DNA from 3 places in the Bradyrhizobium sp. P3_C3 genome. Region 3 is predicted to be linked to each of the others. Evidence: riboswitches for the same ligand, from Rfam matches in the RefSeq annotation. Region 3 holds a riboswitch; each other region holds the start of a gene.
What was found. Region 3 has a riboswitch for cobalamin ahead of AC1DW2_RS08125 (TonB-dependent receptor). Riboswitches for the same ligand answer to the same signal wherever they lie in the genome.
Positions count from the first base shown of each region.

Region 1: it holds a riboswitch for cobalamin, as region 3 does, so the genes downstream of both, AC1DW2_RS09570 (DUF1636 family protein) here and AC1DW2_RS08125 (TonB-dependent receptor) in region 3, are expected to answer to the same signal.
Region 2: it holds a riboswitch for cobalamin, as region 3 does, so the genes downstream of both, AC1DW2_RS09505 (energy-coupling factor ABC transporter permease) here and AC1DW2_RS08125 (TonB-dependent receptor) in region 3, are expected to answer to the same signal.

Region 1 covers NZ_JBFUGY010000006.1:159,608-166,150, forward strand. Annotated here, with positions in the region: gene cobN (cobaltochelatase subunit CobN) at 1-2,429, opposite strand, end outside; gene cobW (cobalamin biosynthesis protein CobW) at 2,429-3,478, opposite strand; gene AC1DW2_RS09570 (DUF1636 family protein) at 3,475-3,849, opposite strand; cobalamin riboswitch at 3,946-4,169, opposite strand; gene cobO (cob(I)yrinic acid a,c-diamide adenosyltransferase) at 4,210-4,845, shown strand; gene AC1DW2_RS09580 (cobyric acid synthase) at 4,872-6,320, shown strand; gene cobD (threonine-phosphate decarboxylase CobD) at 6,309-6,543, opposite strand, start outside.
Region 2 covers NZ_JBFUGY010000006.1:147,836-154,378, reverse strand. Annotated here, with positions in the region: gene cbiT (precorrin-6Y C5,15-methyltransferase (decarboxylating) subunit CbiT) at 1-747, shown strand, start outside; gene AC1DW2_RS09525 (cobalamin biosynthesis protein) at 744-1,112, shown strand; gene cobM (precorrin-4 C(11)-methyltransferase) at 1,109-1,891, shown strand; gene AC1DW2_RS09515 (cobyrinate a,c-diamide synthase) at 1,891-3,201, shown strand; gene cobA (uroporphyrinogen-III C-methyltransferase) at 3,198-3,929, shown strand; cobalamin riboswitch at 3,975-4,192, shown strand; gene AC1DW2_RS09505 (energy-coupling factor ABC transporter permease) at 4,230-4,907, shown strand; gene cobF (precorrin-6A synthase (deacetylating)) at 4,948-5,697, shown strand; gene cobT (nicotinate-nucleotide--dimethylbenzimidazole phosphoribosyltransferase) at 5,708-6,543, shown strand, end outside.
Region 3 covers NZ_JBFUGY010000005.1:119,824-126,366, reverse strand. Annotated here, with positions in the region: gene AC1DW2_RS08130 (GFA family protein) at 1-270, opposite strand, end outside; gene AC1DW2_RS08125 (TonB-dependent receptor) at 409-2,757, opposite strand; cobalamin riboswitch at 2,958-3,165, opposite strand; gene AC1DW2_RS08120 (hypothetical protein) at 3,396-3,761, shown strand; gene AC1DW2_RS08115 (FixH family protein) at 3,864-4,256, shown strand; gene AC1DW2_RS08110 (efflux RND transporter periplasmic adaptor subunit) at 4,341-5,774, shown strand; gene AC1DW2_RS08105 (efflux RND transporter permease subunit) at 5,771-6,543, shown strand, end outside.

The sequences.
Region 1 (6,543 bases), on a different contig from region 3:
TCGATACGGGGGCGCCCGAGCTCCGCCGGTGCGATGATGTCATAGCCGGTGACGCGGCCGGAGGCGTGATCCCAGCGCGGCGCAAGGCCGGCGAGATGCAGCGCCATGGCAAACTCCTCGCCGGCGGTCCGCATCGTCGCGGAGCCCCAGAGATCGACCACGAGGCCTTTCGGCCAGTCGCCGTGATCCTGCAAATGGCGACGCAGCAGCTCTTCCGCGAGCCTGATGCCTTGCGCATGCGCCGACGGCGTCGGCACCGCGCGCGGATCAACGGCAAAGAGATTGCGTCCGGTCGGCACCACGTCCTGGCGTCCGCGATACGGCGAGCCCGATGGCCCCGGCGCAACGCGCTGTCCCGCCAGGGCGGAACGCAACGCATCGCGCTCCGCATCGGCGCAGGCGCCGCGGCCGAACACGTGCAAGCCGTCGCCGAACTGGCTCTCCTTGAGATCGCAGACGAAGCGATCGATCCGTGGGATCGCTTCCGCCGGTGCTGCCGAGGCATCCAGACCAAGATCGTCCTCAAGACCCGCCGCACGCGCTTCGTCGCGAATCGCGGCGATCAGACGCTGACGTCGGGCGGGGTCGAGGCCATCGGCGGTCGAATATTCGTCCAGCAGCCGTTCGAGCCGGCGCAGGCCGTCCGGCACCACGGATTGCTCCAGCGGCGGCGGCAGATGGCCGATGGTGACGGCATCCAAGCGCCGCTTGGCCTGCGCGGCCTCGCCGGGATCGTTGACGATGAAGGGATAGATGACCGGGAGATCGCCGATCAGCGCTTCGGGCCAGCACGCGGACGACAGCGCCACGGATTTTCCGGGCAGCCATTCCAGCGTGCCATGCGCACCCATGTGCACGACGGCGTCGATGTCCTGCTGCCGGAGCCAGAGATAGAACGCGACATAGGCGTGGCGTGGCGTGCGGGCGAGATCGTGATAGTCGGCATCGCGCGTGGCGGCATCGCCGCGCTCGGGCTGAACCGCGATGATCGATTGGCCACTTGCGATGGCCGCGAATTGAAATGCACCGTCGCGACAGCTCGGGTCATCCTCCGGCGCGCCCCAGGCTTGCGCGAGATCATCCTGCAATGCTTGCGGGAGACGCGAGAGCGCGGCGCGGTAATCGGCGACGTTCCAGGTCAGTCGCTGCTTCAGCAACGTTTCGCCAAGTGCGGAGACCGGCACAACATCGAAGCCGGCCTCTGTCAGGTCAGACAGCAATGCCTCGACCGACGCAAGCGCATCGAGACCAACCGCATGCGCGATCTGATGTGGACGGCCCGGGTAGTTCGAGAGCACGAGCGCCACCCGCTTCTCGGCGACTGGCGTCTCCGCGAGGCGCCGCCAGGCCGCAACGCGCGCGGCGACGGCCTTCACGCGCTCCTCATCGGGCCGGTGCGCCAGATGCGAAAATTGCAGATCTGGGTCGCGCTCCGCGGCCGATTTGAAGCTCACCACGCCCGCGAACAGGCGGCCGTCGACCTCCGGCAGCACCACATGCATCGCGAGATCGCCGGGCGACAGGCCGCGCAGCGACTCTGCCCAGTCCTGGCGCCGCGCCGATGAGAGCGCGACCTGGAAGACGGGACACGATGCAGCATCGAACGGTGTCGTGCCGTCCTCGCCTATCGCCGAGAACGCCGTCGCGTTGACGATCGCGGCGGGAGGATTCGTCGCGAAATACGTCCGCAGCCAATCCGCAACGCCCGGAGCCTTCAGCGAGGTGACGAACACGCCGTGCGCGTCAAAGCCGCGCTCGCGCAGCGCCGCGATCAGGGCGTCGACCGGCCCGGTATCAGCGGCGGTGAGATAGGAACGATAGAAGGTCACGAGCGCGAGCGGCTTTCCCTCGCCTGTCATCGGCGCAGCAATGACGCCACGCGCGGGATCGTAAAAGCCCATCTCAGGCACGTTCATCTCGCCGACGACCGGGCCCGCGTAAAGGCCCGAGGCCAGCGCGAGCTGCGCAATCGCGGCCTGGGCTGCAACGGAACCGCCGGTGTCGCAGAGCACCTTGAGCCGGCGCAGCGTCGAAACCGGCAGGGTCGAGTAGGCATCGAGCCGCGTGTCGTCGCGGCCGTCGGCCGGCAGCACGGCCAGCACGATATTGCGGTCCTTCGCCAGCTGCTGCAGGGCCGCGAGCCCGTACGGCCAATAGGACTCACCGCCGATCAGGCGCACCAGGATGCCGCGCGCCTGCGACAGCGTGCGCTCGATATAGGTGTCGACCGACAACGGATGCCGCAGCTCCGCGAGATTGGCGAGCCGCAGCGACGGCAGACTGTTACGGCCGCGCCGCCAGCCGGCCGCGAACGCGGCAAGGTCGGAATCCGAGTACGAGAGCACCACGAGATCGGCCGGGTCCTGGCCGATGTCCCTTGGCGTCGCGGTCTCCTCGAGACCGCGGCTCTCGCGGAAGACGACGTGCATCAGATACCAGATCCTGAAAGCCCAAGTCCGACCTTGATCGCGGCCTCGTCAATATCGCCGTGCTCGCCGATCACGACGAGCTTCGACTGCCTGAGAGCTGCGCCCCAAGGCTTGTCGAATTGGTGGCGCACGCGCTCGCCGACCGCTTGCAGCAACAGGCGCATCGGCTTGCCCGCGACCGCGATATAGCCTTTGACGCGCAGCACGTTTTGCTCGCGCGAAAGACGCTGCACCGACGCGACCAGCGCGTCGATGTCGCTGATTTCAGGAAGATCGATCACGACGGAGGCGAAATCGTCGTGCTCGTGATCCTCCTCGCCGTCGTGATGCGAGGGGCGCGCGGCGAGATCGTTCTCTGCGGCAGCGCCGAGGCCGAGGATGACACGCGCATCGATCACGCCATCGGTGACGGATAGCATCGGCACGCGGCGCGGCATCTCGGCGGTGATGGCGGCTTTGGCCGCTTCGATCCCTGCGGCGCCCGCAAGATCGGCCTTGGTCAGCAGCACGATATCGGCGCAGGCGATCTGGTCCTCGAACACTTCCGACAGCGGCGTCTCGTGATCGAGATTTTCGTCCGCCGCGCGCTGCGCTTCCACCGCAGCCGGGTCCGGCGCAAAACGGCCGGCGGCGACAGCCTCGGCATCGGCCAGCGCAATCACGCCATCGACCGTGATGCGCGAGCGGATCTCAGGCCAGTCGAACGCCTTCAGCAGCGGTTTTGGCAGCGCCAAGCCAGAAGTCTCGATCAGGATGTGATCGGGCCGCACCGTCCGCGCCAAGAGCTTTTCCATGGTTGGAATGAAATCGTCCGCAACGGTGCAGCAGATGCAGCCATTGGCGAGCTCGACGATGTTTTCCTCGGGGCAGTTCGCGTCGGCGCAGGATTTCAGGATCTCGCCGTCGACGCCCTCGCTGCCGAACTCGTTGACGAGCACCGCGAGCTTCTTGCCGTCGGGGTTTGCGAGCAGATGCTGGATCAGCGTCGTCTTGCCTGAGCCGAGAAAACCGGTGACCACCGTCACGGGGACTTTTGCGAGCGAGTTCATTCGGCGGCCTCCGGCAACACGGCAATGGGGGGAATGCGGGCAAGCGACTGCTTGCGGAAGATTTCGGGACGGCTGCGCCAGGGCACGAGGCCATCGGGCGCGGCGGCATAGGCCGCAGCACCCGCGACCACGTCGCTCGCATGGGCCTCTGACAGGCGGCCATAGACATAGGACCAGCGGCCGGGCGCGCTGAGCGCAACCGAGCAACCCTGGCTGCATGCCGACAGGCATTCAACGGGAACCACATTGACGCCCTCGGGCACGCCGGCATCGAGGATCGCGCCATGCAGGCGCTTGCCGGGCGTCGTCTCACCCTCGTCGAGCGTCTGGCCGGCACGGCAGGTAATACAGACGTGAAGTGTGACGGTCATCGCCTCTTCCAGGATAAACAGCGGGAGGCGAAGAGGCACACGGACCATTCCCCCGAAGGTCCGTTTCCCCGTCGCGGAACACCCCGTCCGCCGGTCCAAAACTCGTCCGCGCTGGCAGGTCTCCCGGCTTGCGGAGCAGGGCTTTTGGCCCTTCGATCCCCGCCTTCCCGATCCCCTGCGGGGGATCAGTGGCCTCGGGCATCTCTCCGGTCACGGTCGCGGGGGCGGCTGCAGTTTGGAGCCGAATCTTGTCGATTCGGACCCTATCGCATTCCCTCTTCGCCTGTCATAGGACAGGAACCAACGCCGGGCCACCATTTGCCCCCGGCCGCCTCTTGTCAAGCCGAAGGACCCTGTCAGATGACGCCTGAACCGGATACCCAAACGGCCGAGGAAACCGAAGCCCGCCACGCCGCGAAAATGGCGAAAATCAAGGTCGCCCGCGACAAGATCATGGCGACCAAGAGCGGCGAGAAGGGCCTCATCATCGTCCACACCGGCGCCGGCAAGGGCAAGTCCTCCTCCGCCTTCGGCATGATCGTCCGCTGTGTCGCCCATGGCTTCCCCTGCGCGGTCGTGCAGTTCATCAAGGGCGCCTGGGACACCGGCGAGCGGCGCCTGCTCACCGGCCATTTCGGCGAGCTCTGCCAGTTCCATGCGATGGGCGAAGGTTTCACCTGGGAGACGCAGGACCGCGCCCGCGACATCGCCGCAGCACAGGCCGGCTGGGCGAAGGCCAAGGAGCTGATATCAGATTCCAACCTGCGCATGGTCGTGCTCGACGAGATCAACATCGCGCTGCGCTACGACTATCTCGACATCGCCGAGGTCGTCGAATTCCTGAAAACGCACAAGCCGCCGATGACGCATGTCGTGCTCACCGGGCGCAACGCCAAGGACGAGCTGATCGAGATCGCCGATCTCGTTACCGAGATGACGCTGGTCAAGCACCCCTTCCGCTCCGGCATCAAGGCGCAAGCCGGCGTCGAGTTCTGAGCACGGCCCCAGGTTCTGAAAACACCATGGCGCGCGCATTGATGATCCAGGGGGCCGGCTCGGACGTGGGCAAGTCGCTCATCGTCGCCGGCCTCGCCCGCGCGTTCACGCGGCGCGGCGTGCGCGTGCTGCCCTTCAAGCCGCAGAACATGTCGAACAACGCGGCCGTGACCGTCGACGGCGGCGAGATCGGTCGCGCCCAGGCGCTGCAGGCGCTGGCCGCCGGCGTCGAGCCGCACACCGACATGAACCCGGTGCTGCTGAAGCCCGAAACCGATGTCGGCGCACAAATCATCGTGCAGGGAAAGCGGATCGCGACCGCGCGCGCGCGTGAATATGCGGCGATGAAACCGTCGCTGATGGGCGCGGTGCTGGAAAGCTTCGAGCGGCTGAAGGCGCGCGCCGATCTGGTGCTGGTCGAAGGCGCCGGCAGCCCGGCCGAGGTCAACCTGCGCAACGCCGACATCGCCAATATGGGCTTTGCGCGCAAGGCCGACGTGCCCGTCGTGCTGGTCGGCGACATCGACCGCGGCGGCGTCATCGCCCAGCTCGTCGGCATCAAGACGGTGATCGACCCCGACGATGCCGCGATGATCGAGGGTTTCGTCATCAACAAGTTCCGCGGCGACCCCTCGCTGTTCGACGACGGCTACAAGCTGATCGAAGCGAAGACCGCGTGGCGCGGCCTTGGCGTGCTGCCCTGGTTCGCGCGCGCCGGCGAGCTGCCGGCCGAGGACGCGCTGGGCCTGAGCGACGCGCGCAAGCCCGGCCAGTGCAAGATCGCCTGCCTCGTGCTGTCACGGATCGCCAATTTCGATGATCTCGATCCGCTGAAACTCGAGCCCGGCGTCGATCTCGTGATGGTGCGGCCGGGCGAAGCCATCCCCGGCGATATCAGGCTCGTCATCATCCCCGGCTCGAAATCCACCCGTGGCGATCTCGCCTTCCTGCGCGCGCAGGGCTGGGACATCGATCTGCTGGCGCATCACCGCCGGGGCGGCCATGTGCTCGGGCTCTGCGGCGGCTATCAGATGCTCGGACGCAGCGTCGCCGACCCCGACGGCATCGAAGGCCCCGCCGGCGACACGCCGGGTCTCGGACTTCTGGACGTCGCCACAATGATGAGCCCGCAGAAGACGCTGACGCGCGTCGCGGCCGTGCATGCCGCCACGGACCAGCCGATCGAGGCCTACGAAATCCACATCGGCCGCACCGATGGGCCGGATCGCGCCCGCCCGTTTGCGAAACTGAATGGGGAGCCGGAGGGCGCGATCTCCAGCGATGGGCGCGTGCAGGGCAGCTATTTGCACGGCCTGTTCACCTCGGATGATTTCCGCAAGGCGTATCTCGCAAAGCTCGACATTCCGGCAGGTGATGAGCCTTATCATGCGAGAGTCGAGAGCGCGCTCGACGCCCTCGCCGATCACATCGAACTGCATCTCGACGTCGGCGGCCTGCTGGCGCTAGCGCGCTAGCGCCTCGGCAAGGCGCGTCCATTCGGCTTCGCTGCCGGGAAGCCCGAGGCGCAGCCATGCCGGCTGTTTCGCGAATACGCGCGACCAGATTTGGCTACGCGCCAGTTTCTCCTGCGCAGCAAGCGCATCAGGCGTCTCGTAGAGACGAAACAGTGGTGCACCGCCGACGAGCCGCCAGCCTTCCGACTGCACGATGTCGTCGAGGCGGGCACAGTCGCGTGCG
Region 2 (6,543 bases), on a different contig from region 3:
CGTGACGGCAAGGCGGCCGGTGATCTCGCCAAATGGCTGAGCGAGCGCGGGTGGGGCGCCTCGGCATTCTGGACTCTCGCCGCGCTCGGCGGGTCGCGCGAGAGCATCGCTGAGCATCGTGCCGACAGCTTTGTGGGCGGTCTCGCCGAAAACCTGGTCGCAGTAGCGGTCGAGGCGAGGGGCGGCCAAGGCATTCCGCGCAGCTCCGGCCTGTCAGACGATCTCTTCATTCACGACGGCCAGATCACCAAGCGGCCGGTGCGCGCGCTGGCGCTCTCGGCGCTGGCGCCGCGTCCCGGCGAGCGGCTGTGGGATATCGGCGCCGGCTCGGGTTCGATCTCGGTCGAATGGGCGCTGTGCGGCGGGACGGCGAGCGCCATCGAGACGCGCGAGGATCGCGCCGCGAATATCCGCAGCAATGCTGCAGCGTTCGGATTGGCGCATCGGATCACGATCGTAACGGGGGCCGCGCCGGACGCTCTCGCCGGACTGGAAGCGCCGGACGCGGTCTTCATCGGTGGCGGTCTCGATATCGCAATGTTCGATGCCATCTGGTCGCGGCTTCTGCCGGGGACGCGGCTCGTTGCGCATGCGGTGACGCTGGAGACGGAAGCGCTGCTCGGCGAACTGCACCAGCGCCACGGCGGTGAACTGATGCGGGTCGAGATTGCCCATGCCGCGCCGCTCGGCCGCTACCGGTCCTGGGAAGCGTCGCGGCCCGTGGTGCAATGGAGTGCGGTTCGATGAAAGTCGCCGGACTCGGATTCAAAAAGGATGTCACGCTGGCTTCGCTGCGCGAGGCGCTGCTTGCGGCCGGTGGTTTCGAAGGCCTCGCAGCGGTCGCGACTGTCAGCGACAAGGCCGACGCTGAAGCGCTAAAGCAGCTCGCGTGCGAATGCGGTGTGCCGATCAAGGCAGTCTCGGCTGAAGCGTTGGCCAACATCCACACGCCGACGCAGTCAAAACTCGTCGCGGAAAAGTTCGGCACGGGCTCGGTCGCTGAAGCCGCGGCGCTCGTTGCCGCTGGTCCTCGCGCGCGATTGATTGCGACGCGGGCGGTCTCGCGGGATCGCACCGCGACCGCCGCGATCGCGGAAGGAGACGGCGCATGACGGTGCACTTCATCGGTGCCGGGCCAGGCGCTCCGGATTTGCTGACGTTGCGCGGACGCGACCTCATTGCGGCCTGTCCGGTCTGCCTCTATGCGGGCTCGCTGGTGCCCGAGGGCGTGCTGGCGCATTGCCCGCCCGGTGCGCGCATCGTCAACACCGCGCCGCTGTCGCTCGACGAGATCATCGCGGAGATCGCGGCCGCGCATGCCGACGGCAAGGACGTTGCCCGCCTGCATTCCGGCGATCTCTCGATCTGGTCGGCGATGGGGGAGCAGCTGCGACGTCTGCGCACGCTCGGCATTCCCTACACGGTCACGCCGGGTGTTCCGTCGTTTTCGGCTGCAGCAGCCGCGCTGGAGACCGAGCTGACGCTGCCCGGTCTTGCCCAGTCAGTCGTGCTGACGCGCACGCCGGGCCGTGCCAGCGCAATGCCTGAGGGCGAACAGCTCGCGGCGTTTGCCGCCACCGGTGCGGTGCTCGCGATCCATCTGTCGATCCATCTGCTCGGCAAGGTCGTCGCCGAGCTGACGCCGCATTACGGCGCGGACTGCCCGGTCGCGATCGTCTGGCGCGCGAGCTGGCCGGATCAGCGCATCGTTCGCGCCACGCTGGCGACGCTCGATGCGGCCGTCGGCACCGAGATGGAACGCACCGCGCTCATTTTGGTTGGCAAGACGCTCGGCGCTGCGGATTTTGACGAGAGCCGCCTCTATGCCGTCGACTACGACCGCCGCTATCGGCCGGTCGGTGCCGAACCGCGCTTTCCGGAGGCATCGTGATGCCGGCAGGGCTCGTCATCTCTGCGCCGGCCTCCGGCGTCGGCAAGACCACGCTGACGCTGGCGCTGGCGCGCGCCTGGCGCAATCGGGGATTGAACGTGCAGTGTTTCAAGAGCGGACCCGACTATATCGATCCCGCCTTCCATGCCGCTGCGACGGGGCGCGCTTCCGTCAACGTCGATAGCTGGGCAATGGATCGCGAGACGATTGCTCATCTCGTCGGTCGCGGCACTGATGCCGATGTCGTGCTCGCGGAGGGCTCGATGGGCCTGTTCGACGGCGTCGCCGCGCGCGGCGTCTCCGGCACCGGCGCCACCGCCGACATTGCGGAGATGCTGGGCTGGCCGGTGCTGCTGGTGATCGATCCCTCCGGACAGGCGCAGACGGCGGCGGCGATCGCCGCAGGCCTTCGTGACTATCGCGCGGGTGTGCAGCTTGCCGGCGTGGTGCTCAATCGCGTCGCCAGCCCGCGGCATGAAGATCTCGTGCGGCGTGCACTCAACGACGCCGGCATCGCCGTGTTCGGCGCGCTGCCGCGCCATGCCGAGATCAGCCTGCCGAAACGGCATCTCGGCCTGGTGCAGGCCGAGGAGCAGGCCGAGATCGGCAAGCTGATCGACGAAGCCGCGCGCTTCGTCGCCGAACACGTCGATCTCGATGCGGTGCTGCGATCGGCAGCAGGCTGGTCGCCGCAGCCGGCGGCAAGCGGCATCAATGTGACGCCGCCCGGGCAGCGCATTGCGTTGGCCCGCGATGCCGCGTTCTCCTTCATCTATCCGCACATGCTGGAAGCCTGGCGCGCGGCTGGCGCCGAGATCTCGACATTCTCGCCGCTTGCCGATGAAGCGCCTGACGCGAGCGCCGATGTCTGCTGGCTGCCCGGCGGCTATCCCGAACTCCATGCCGGCACGATCGCGGCCAATGCCCGCTTTCGCAGCGGCTTGCGCGCGTTCGCTGACACACGGCCGGTGCACGGCGAATGCGGAGGCTATATGGTGCTGGGAACCGCTCTGACCGACGCCGACGGCAATCGTCATGAGATGACGGGCCTGCTCGGACTGGAGACGAGCTTTGCCAAGCGCCGCATGCATCTCGGCTATCGTCTCGCTGCGCTCGCCGCGCCGATGCCGGGCCATCAGGCCGGCGCGCGCCTGCGCGGTCATGAGTTCCACTATTCGACGATTATCGCGCAGCCGGATACGCCGCTGGCGGTCGTGCACGATGCAACAGGCGCGGTCATCGCCGAGACCGGCTCGCGCCGCGGTCATGCCACCGGCACGTTCTTCCATCTGATCGCGGAGGATCGGTGAGCGGTTTTGTCACTTTCATTTCGGCCGGCCCCGGCGACCCCGAGCTCCTCACGCTCAAAGGCGCGGCGCGGCTGCGCGATGCCGACGTCGTGCTCTATGACGACCTCGCCTCGGGCGCGATCCTCGATCTGGCCCGGCCCGGCGCCAATCTCGTCGCGGTCGGGAAGCGAGCAGGGCGGCCCTCGACCAAGCAGCACCACGTCAACCGCCTGCTGGTCGACTATGCCGCGGCCGGTGTCCGTGTGGTGCGGCTGAAATCGGGCGATGCCGGTATCTTTGGCCGGCTCGAGGAGGAGCTGGAGGCGCTGCGCGAAGCCGGCATCGGCTACGAGATCATTCCCGGAATCACCTCGGCCTGTGTCGCCGCCGCGCAAGCCGGCATTCCCCTGACCCGGCGCCACACCTCGCGCCGGGTGCAGTTCGTGACCGGGGCCGATGTCACCGGCGAGCTGCCGCAGAATTTGAACTGGGCGGCGCTGGCGGATCCCGAAGCGACCACCGTCGTCTATATGGGCCGGCGTACCTTCCCGGCGCTTGTCGCAAAATTGATCGAGCACGGCCTCGCCCCTGATAGCCCGGCGCTGTTCGCCGAATCCCTCGGTCGTCCCGACGAACGGCTGGTCCGCACCACCATTGCCGAGCTGGCCGAGCAGCTTTCGCGGGGCGGCGCTGCCTCGACGGCCGCCGTGATCCTGTTCGGCGCGCTGGCGGGCGATTATCCGTCATGACCGTCCCGGCCGCCCTTCGCCCCTTGACGCCCGGCGGGCGAAGGGGGCACACAAGAGACGCATGGTGCTCGAGGCGGCGCAAACCGCCGGAGCATAATCGGGAATGGGGGTGGGCGGACAGTTGCGCCGCCCAAAACCCCAGCCGCCCCCGCGACTGTAAGCGGTGAGGGACTCCGATCAGCCACTGGGCCGCAAGGCCCGGGAAGGCCGGAGAACCCCAGTGAACCGCGAGCCAGGAGACCGGCCGTGCATGTCTTGTGGCCAAGGCCGTCGGGTGTGACGGCAGGAAGGAACTGAACCATGCATATCGAACCCGGAGTCGTATCGGGCGCCAAGCTCGTGTTGAGTTACGCAACCGGCATCGCCGTCGGCGGCGTTGCGCTGAAGCTCGCGGTCGAGACCGTGCGCGAGCAGGGCATCACGTCGTTCGCGGCGCGGACGCTCGCCACCACAGGCCTCGTGTTCGTCTTCTTCGAGATCCTGCCGCACTTCCCGGTCGGCGTCTCCGAGGTGCACTTCATCCTTGGCTCGACCCTGTTCCTGCTGTTTGGGGCGGCGCCCGCGGCCTTCGGCCTTGCGTTCGGACTGTTGTTCCAGGGCATCTTCTTCGAGCCGCCCGATCTGCCGCAGTTCGGCATGAACGTCACCACGCTGCTGGTGCCGCTGTTCGGGATCCAGGCGATCGCCGCGCGGATCATTGCCCGCAACACCGCCTATGTCGATCTCAGGTATCGCCAGGCGCTGGCGCTTTCGACCACGTATCAGGCCGGCGTCATCGCCTGGGTCGCGTTCTGGGCGCTCTATGGCTCGGGCTTCGGTGCGACCAACCTCGTCAACATCGCGACCTTTGCGGCCTCCTACGCGCTCGTCATCGTGATCGAGCCGCTCGCCGATCTCGGTGTGCTGGCGCTGGCGAAGTCGCTGCGCGGCGTCACCGCGCCCGGCCTCGTCACGCCGCGCCTGCACAACGCGGCTTAAGAGACAAGGGGCGGCCGTCATGGCCGCCCCTGCACGCGCGATGCTCACGCTCTCCCTGATAGGCATCGGTTGCGGCGATCCCGAGCAGCTCACGCGCGCCGCCGTTCAAGCCATCAACGCGGCCGATCTCATCCTGATCCCGCGCAAGGGGAGGGCGAAGTCCGATCTCGCGGATCTCAGGCGGACGATCTGCGCGGATGTGCTCACCAATCCAACGACGCGCATTGCCGAGTTCGACCTTCCCGTGCGCGATGCCGGTGAAGCGGATTATCACAAGGGCGTCGACGATTGGCACGATGCCGTGGCCGCGGCCTGGTCGCAGACGATCGCGAGCCAGCTCGGTGATGATGGCAAGGTCGCGCTGCTGATCTGGGGCGATCCCTCACTGTACGATTCCTCGCTGCGCATTGCGCGGCGGCTCGATCCCTTGCCTGATATCGACGTCGTGCCCGGCATCACTTCGATCCAGGCGCTGTGCGCGGCGCATGCGCTGCCGCTCAACGACATCGGCGAGCCTTTCCTGGTCACGACGGGACGCCGCTTGCGCGAAGGCGGCTGGCCGCAGGGCGTCGACACCGTGGTGGTGATGCTCGACGGCGGCACCGCGTTCCAGTCGCTCGATCCAGCCGGGCTGCACATCTGGTGGGGCGCCTATCTCGGCATGCCCGATCAGATCGTCATGTCGGGCGTTCTGGCCGAGATCGGCCCGCACATCGTCGCCGCGCGACAGGATGCGCGCGAGCGGCAAGGCTGGATCATGGACAGCTACATTCTCAAGCGCAGGCCGTAAGCGAGGCAGCATGCTCCCCGATTGGGTCACCCGGAAATGCCCAGATGTCTCCGCTGTCCATCGCGAGGTGGCGCTCGCGCGGCAGGCGCAACTCACAAAACCGGCCGGCGCGCTCGGCCGGCTGGAGCAGCTTGCGGTCGAGCTTGCGGGCCTGCAAGCGACCGAGCAGCCGCGCGCCGCGCGGGTGCCGATCATCGTCTTCGCCGGCGATCACGGCATCGTCGCGCAGGGCGTGTCGGCCTATCCGCAAGGAGTGACCATCGCGATGATGGCGAATTTTGCCTCGGGCGGTGCCGCGATCTCGGTGCTGGCGCGTGAGCTTGGCTCAAACCTTGAGGTCGTCGACGCCGGTACGCTGGCGCAGGAGGAGATGGCCGGAATCGTCACCGACAAGCCGCGCCGGGGCACGCGCGACTTCAGCGTGGAAGCCGCGCTCACCCCCACGGAGCTGGCATTCGCCTTCGAAGCCGGTCAGCGCGCAGTCGCGCGCGCGGCAGCCGGCAGGCCCGATCTTCTGATCTTCGGCGAGATGGGCATCGGCAATACCACGACGTCGGCCGCGATTGCGGCGAGCCTGCTCGGCATCAGTGCCGAGGAGATCGCGGGCAGCGGTACCGGCGTCGACGCGGCCGGCCGCGCGCACAAGGCGGGTGTGATCGATGCGGCGATTGCGCATCACGGCATTGCGGGCGCTTCGCCGGAAAAAATCCTGTGCGCCGTCGGCGGCCTCGAAATCGCGGCGATTTGCGGCGCCATCATTGCGGCTGCGCAAGCCCGCATTCCCGTGTTGATCGATGGCTTCATCGTATCGGTGGCGGCGCTGGCGGCGGTGCGGCTGAACCCGTC
Region 3 (6,543 bases):
GACCCCGGGCAACATGTCGGCATTGACATAAAACAGGCCGGTTCCGCAGTCGCCGCAAAAGTGCCGCCGCGCATGTTCCGAGGAGCTGTAGACCTTGGGCTCGCCCTTGGTCACCTTGACGGCATCGTCCGCGTACATCGTCCAGCCGACGACGGGAGCGCCCGCGTGAAGCCTGCAATCGCGGCAGTGACACAGCGCGTGCACGATCGCTTCGCCCTCGACCTGATAGCGGATCGCGCCGCAGTGACAACCGCCGGTGATGGTGCTCATGCGTTCCTCCCGATGGAAGACAGGTCTCGTTGATCGATAGCTCTCGAGACCTGCGGCTTCAACGGCGCAATCGATTTGCGATTGCGTCCTACTGTCGCGTGACAACTCCTGCCACGGCGCGGGCGAGGTGATCCGCGACTACCACTTGAACGAAGCCGCGACCTCGTAGCTGCGCGGCGCGCCCAGGATGATCTGGTCGGTGTAACCCGGATCGCCCCAGGCCGCGTAGAGCTTGTTGGTTAGGTTCCTCACGCGAAAGCTGATCCGGGTCTGGTCGACGCCCGGGAAATAGGCTTTTGGAATATCGACGAACGCGAACGCGTCGAAGATCGTGTAGGCGTCCATCGTGACCAGATTGTCCTGGAAGTTGAAGCGGTCGCCGACGTGACGGACGAGGCCGCCGATCTCCACCGGCAGCTTCGTGTCGAAGCGATAGGAGGCGCCGGCGTTGGCGATGAAGTTCGGAACGTTGGGCGGCGTCTTGCCCGAATAGGACTGGAAGTCGCCATTGCCGTCGACATAGGTGAAGTCGATGAAGCGCGACTGCACGAAGGCGACGTTGCCCCACAGTTTCAGGCCTGCGACCGGATTGACCGCGGCGGCGATCTCGACGCCCTTGGAGGCCATCTTGCCGGCGACGTTGAAGAGGATGCCGCTTTCGGGGACGTAGACGTTCTTGCGCTCGATGTCGAAGGCCGAGAACGTGGCCTCCGCGCGCTTGTCGGCCGACAGCAGCTTCACGCCGGTCTCGTAGGTTCGCGACGTCGTGAGCAGCAGCGGCGTCGTGGGCCTGAGGATGAAGATGTTCGCCACCGTCGGGTCGGCTGCCGTCGCGTACTGGCTGTAAAGCATCACGCCGGGCGCGATGTCCCAGGTGTAGCCGATGCGTCCGGTGACCGGATTGAACGTCTTCGAGAAAGGATAGCTGGCTTTCAGGAGGCCATTCTCGTCGAAGCGGGTCCGCGACAGCTCGATATTCTCAAAACGGATGCCGCCGATCAGCGCGAAGGTCGAGGTCAGCTTGAGCCGGTCCTCGAACGACAGCGAGGCGGTGTCGAGATGGGTGTAGATCTTCTCGTCGCTGCGCGGGCCGTAGAGGCCGCGGTCCGGATTGAGGAGGTCGACGTAGTCATTGAAGAACAGCGTGTCCTGCGAGACGTTGAACTGGTTGCTGCTCGCCGCCACGGTGGCGACGAAGCGATTGTCCATTCCGCCGAGATTGGAATTGACGGTGAGGTCGGTGATGTTGCCGTAGAGTCGCTGTGCGTGATCGAGCGCCAGGCGCTCGCGGTAGATGCTCTGCGCGCCTGCGAAATTGCCTACGGTCTGGTCAAACGACGAGATCTCGTTGTTGAACCAGTGCCGGTGGGCGTCATAGCCATAGACCTGGCTCTTCAGCGAGATGTTGTTGGTGATGTCCCATTGAAAGCCGCTGCGCAGCCAGAGCTCGTTGGCGCCGCTGTGATTGTCGAGCACGTTGTAGTTCGTGGTCAGCGTGCGCGCGTCGATGGTGACCGGGACCGGCGTGCCGCCGCCGAGGTAATAGTTGCTCCAGAGGCCGGAGACGACGCCATACGTCGGCACGATGCCCGGCGCGTTCGCCGGCACCAGCGGCGTCCCCCAGTAGAAGCGGTCGTTGTCCTGCCTGTATTCGGTCGCGCCCCAGATCCTCAGGTTCTCGTTGACGCGATAGTTCAGCTGGCCCGAGACGTTGCTGAGCTTCGAATAGGTGTCGTCGATAAAGCCCTTGTTGTTGAAATGGCTGATGTCGAAGCGGTAGTCGAGGCCGTTGATCAGCGTGCTGCCGCCCGATCCGTAACCGGCGCGATAGCCGTTGAAGGAATCGTAGGAGGTGAAGGCGTCGTTGACGATTGGTCCGGTGTGCGGCGCCTTGTTCACGTAGTTGATGGCGCCGCCGGTCGCACCGAGGCCCGCCACCAGCGAGTCCGGTCCCTTGATGATCTCGACCTGCTGGAGGCCAGCCACGTCCATGGGACGGCCGGTCATGGTCGACGGCCCGATCGGGATGCCGTTGTAGAGCGTGGAGATCTGGTCGCCGGAAAAGCCACGCATCGAGAAGATGGCGGGCGCGCCGGGCGCATCGCCGCCGGTGACGCCGACTGCAGCCTTGGCGACGTCGGTCGTGGTCCGGATGCCCAGGTCCTGCATCGTCCGCTGACTGATGACCTCGACGGTCGCCGGCATCTCGCGCGCCGTGATGCCGAGCCGGGAGCCGACGTCGGTGACGGCTGCCGTGTTGAGCGGCGTCTGCACCGGGCCGCTCGGAGCTTGCGCGGCCGGAACGGCGACAGCAGGGGCGCCACGATTGCGTCCCGCGGCGCGCCGGGCCGCGCGCTGCTTCTGAGTGCCCGGGCTGACGGCAGGAGCCTGTCGCGGCGCAGGCGGCGACACGATCACCGGACCGACCTCCCGGGAGCGGTTGTCCTGCGTCGCGCTTTGCGCGAGCGCCGCGGACGACAAGGACACCGACGAGAGCAGAGTAATCAGGAAAGCACGCGATAACGCTGGCCTTGCGCCAGCACGGAAATGAAGATTTTGCACGACAACGCTCTGCGGCGACGCAAACAAACCGTCACCGCGGTTGCCTTAGTCATCCACCTTCGCCCCAGGCGGCGGATGCACCGGCTACTTGTCCGACATCAGGGCACCCCGCCCAATGCGTTCGCGCGTGACCATGGCTGGTAGCAGGTTTCCTGGCTCGCGGGTCATCGCCTTCGACCACCTTCCCAGAGGCCCAAGCGGGGCTCCAGTGGTTCGTTTGGTCGTCGGCTATCCGCCTACAGTTGCGGGGGCAGCCGCGGAATTGCCCACTGAGGTGGACGCACCGCATTCCCTTGAAGAGTCCTTGCGGACACTACCGATCACGAAACTGGCATCAGGGGATGAGCGCGTCAACATCCGCGCGGGCTGTTCGACGGGCCGGTCGGTCGATGGTGGCCTTGTGTTGCTGTTTTGCACGATAGTCCTAGGGCTGCGTCGAAACGTCCAACCCGGCCTCCGTGCGAGCCTGGGTAACGGACGCTTGACCACGATCAATGACTGCCTTTGGTGTCCGAATATGCTACTGAGGCCGAGTTCCGGCCCGACAAGGTAAGTCGATATTGATGCAGTTCGTCCGTACCATCCTGGCAGTCGCCATCGCCATATCCCTGGCGATGCTGCCGGTTGGCGTGTCCGCGGCGAACCTCGCAATGTCGTCGGATGGCATGCAGACGGCCATGCACATGAGCGGCGACGCCGACATGTCGATGGACGATTGTTGTCCCGACATGAAGGGAACGGGCTCCCATAGCGGCGGCTACAAGTGCGGGATGGGCTTCTGCTGCGTTGGCGGGATCATCGCGCTTGGTGATGTCAGGCCCATGGCGTTCGAACGTCTCGCCGTCATGGCCAGCACGATGGCTATTCCCCCGGATCAGGTCGTTTCCTTCCGCGGCGGCAGTCCTCCTTTCCGACCTCCTCGAATCTGATCTCGCAAAGCCCGAGACGCGAGCGGCGTGCCTGCTCGCGACGACGACTGACGTGCGCGCTTCACGCGCCACGGCGAAAGATCAATTCATGAGGACAGGACAATGCTTTCCAAAATCAGCACCGCGGCTCTCGCCGCCACCCTTTCGCTTGCCGCTTCCGCCGCGATGGCGGGCGCGGGCGACTACGCCTTCGAGCCCGTCACTCCGCAGATGAAGAAGGGCGAAGACGTCACGCTCGCCGTTCGCCTGACGAACAAGCAGACCGGCAAGCCGATACCGGACGCAGTCATCTTCAAAAGCCGCCTCGACATGGCCCCGGACGGGATGGCCGAGATGGAATCGGCGGTCGCGCCGCTGCCGTCCAGGGAGCCGGGTGTGTACGCCTTCAAGACGGACCTGCCGATGGCTGGACACTACCAGATGACGCTGTCCGTGAAGGTGCAGGGCGAACCGGAGACCGTCACCGGCAAGGTGATCGTCACGGTGGTCAAGTGAGCGTTCGGGCGCTGCCCGGCAGCGCCCGACATTCCCCTTTTTCCTTCACACGGACGCGCGCTCCCGGGCGCGCGGAAACACCATATGAAAACGCTGCGTCTCCTGACGGCACTTGCGCTGGGCGGCGGCCTGGTCCTGGCCGGCTACTACTGGCATTCGAACGGTGCGGGCTGGCTCGCTGAGGCCGACATATCATCGGCTGCGGCTGCCGCGGAGCGAACGCCGCTCTACTACCGCGATCCAAGCGGTGCGCCGCTCTGGTCTGCTGGTCCGAAGAAGGACGACCGCGGGCGGGACTATCTGCCGGTCTACGACGACGACGGAGCGGCCGTCGCGCCGGCGCCCCCGAAGGCGCAGGCGGCGTCGCCGCGAAAGATCCTCTACTACCGCAATCCCATGGGGCTGCCCGATACATCGACCGTCCCAAAGAAGGATCCGATGGGGATGGACTATGTCGCCGTTTACGAAGGCGACGATACCGACGACGGCACAGTGAAGCTGTCGCCCGGCAAGATCCAGCGCGCGGGCGTGAAGTCCGAGCCCGTCGCGCGGCGCTCGATCCGGGTCTCGGTGAAGGCGCCCGGCACGATCCAGCTCGATGAACGCCGCGTGTCGGTGATCGCGATGCGCGCCGAAAGCTTCGTGCAGAAGGTCGCCGACGTGACCACTGGCACGCGCGTGAAGGCCGGCCAGCCGCTGATGGAAATCTACAGTTCGGCGGTGGCGTCCGCGGCGGCGGAATATCTCGCGACGATCACCTCCAAGACGGTCGGCGGTGTCGAGATGTACGGCCGCGGCTCGCGACAGCGGCTGGTCAATCTCGACGTTCCCGAGTCCGTCATTGCGGAGATGGACAAGACGCACACCGCGCCCGTCGCCATACGCTGGTCTGCACCGCGCGACGGGGTCGTGCTCGAACGCAATGCGATCGAAGGGATGCGGGCCAATCCCGGCGACGTTCTGTTCCGGATCGCGGACACCTCGGTGGTCTGGGCGCTGGTCGACGTGGCCGAGCGCGATCTCGGCAACATCGCGGTGGGGCAGTCAGTCGCGGTGCGCGCGCGCAGTTTCCCCGGCCGGACCTTCACCGGGACAATCGCCGTCGTCTATCCGCAGGTGAACCGCGACACGCGCACCGTTCGCATCAGGATCGAGCTCGCCAATCCGGACGCGGTGCTGCTGCCCGACATGTACGTCGATGCCGACATCGACACGGCCGATGCCGCGCCCGTCCTGGCGATACAGGACAGCGCGGTGCTCGACACCGGCAGCCGGCAGGCCGTGCTCGTCGACAAGGGGGAAGGGCGTTTCGAGCCGCGGGAAGTCAAGCTCGGCCGTCGCGGCGGCGGCTATGTCGAGGTGCGCCAGGGTCTCGCGGACGGCGAGGCGGTGGTGACCTCCGCCAACTTCCTTATCGATGCGGAAAGCAACCTGAAGGCGGCGCTGAAGGGGTTTGGCGAGGCGGCATCCCAGGCCACCGACGCCGGCCCTGGCGATGCAACGGGAGATCACAAATGATCGCCCGCATCATCGCCTGGTCGGCGCGCAATCTGCTGCTCGTGCTGTTCGGGACCGGCTTCGCGGCTGCCGCCGGCCTCTATGCCCTGGTTCACCTTCCGCTGGATGCGATCCCGGACCTCTCGGATACGCAGGTCATCGTCTACACCGAGTATCCCGGCCAGGCGCCGCAGGTGATCGAGGATCAGGTCACCTATCCGCTGACGACGGCGATGCTCACCGTGCCGAAATCGAAGGTCGTACGCGGCTTCTCGTTCTTTGGCGTCTCCTTCGTCTATGTGATCTTCGAGGACGGCACCGACATCTATTGGGCGCGGTCGCGCGTCATGGAATTCCTGAACGGCGCGGCGTCCAGGCTTCCCGCCGGCGTGACCCCGACCATCGGGCCTGACGCCACCGGTGTCGGCTGGGTCTACCAATACGCCGTCATATCGAAGGAATTGAACCTTGCGGACACGCGCACGATCCAGGACTGGAATCTGAAGTTCGCGCTGGCCAAGGCCGAAGGCGTCGCCGAGGTCGCCAGCGTCGGCGGCTTCGTCAAGCAGTACAACGTGGTCCTCGACCCGCAGCGGATGCGCGACCGCGGCATCAGCATGCAAAAAATACGTGAGGCGATCCGCGCCAGCAACGCCGACGTCGGCGGCCGCACCGTCGAGCTCTCCGAGTTCGAATACGTCATCCGCGGCAAGGGCTACATCAAGAGCATCAACGATCTCGGCAACATCGTGCTGAAGACGAGCAACGGCACCCCGGTGCTCCTGCGGGA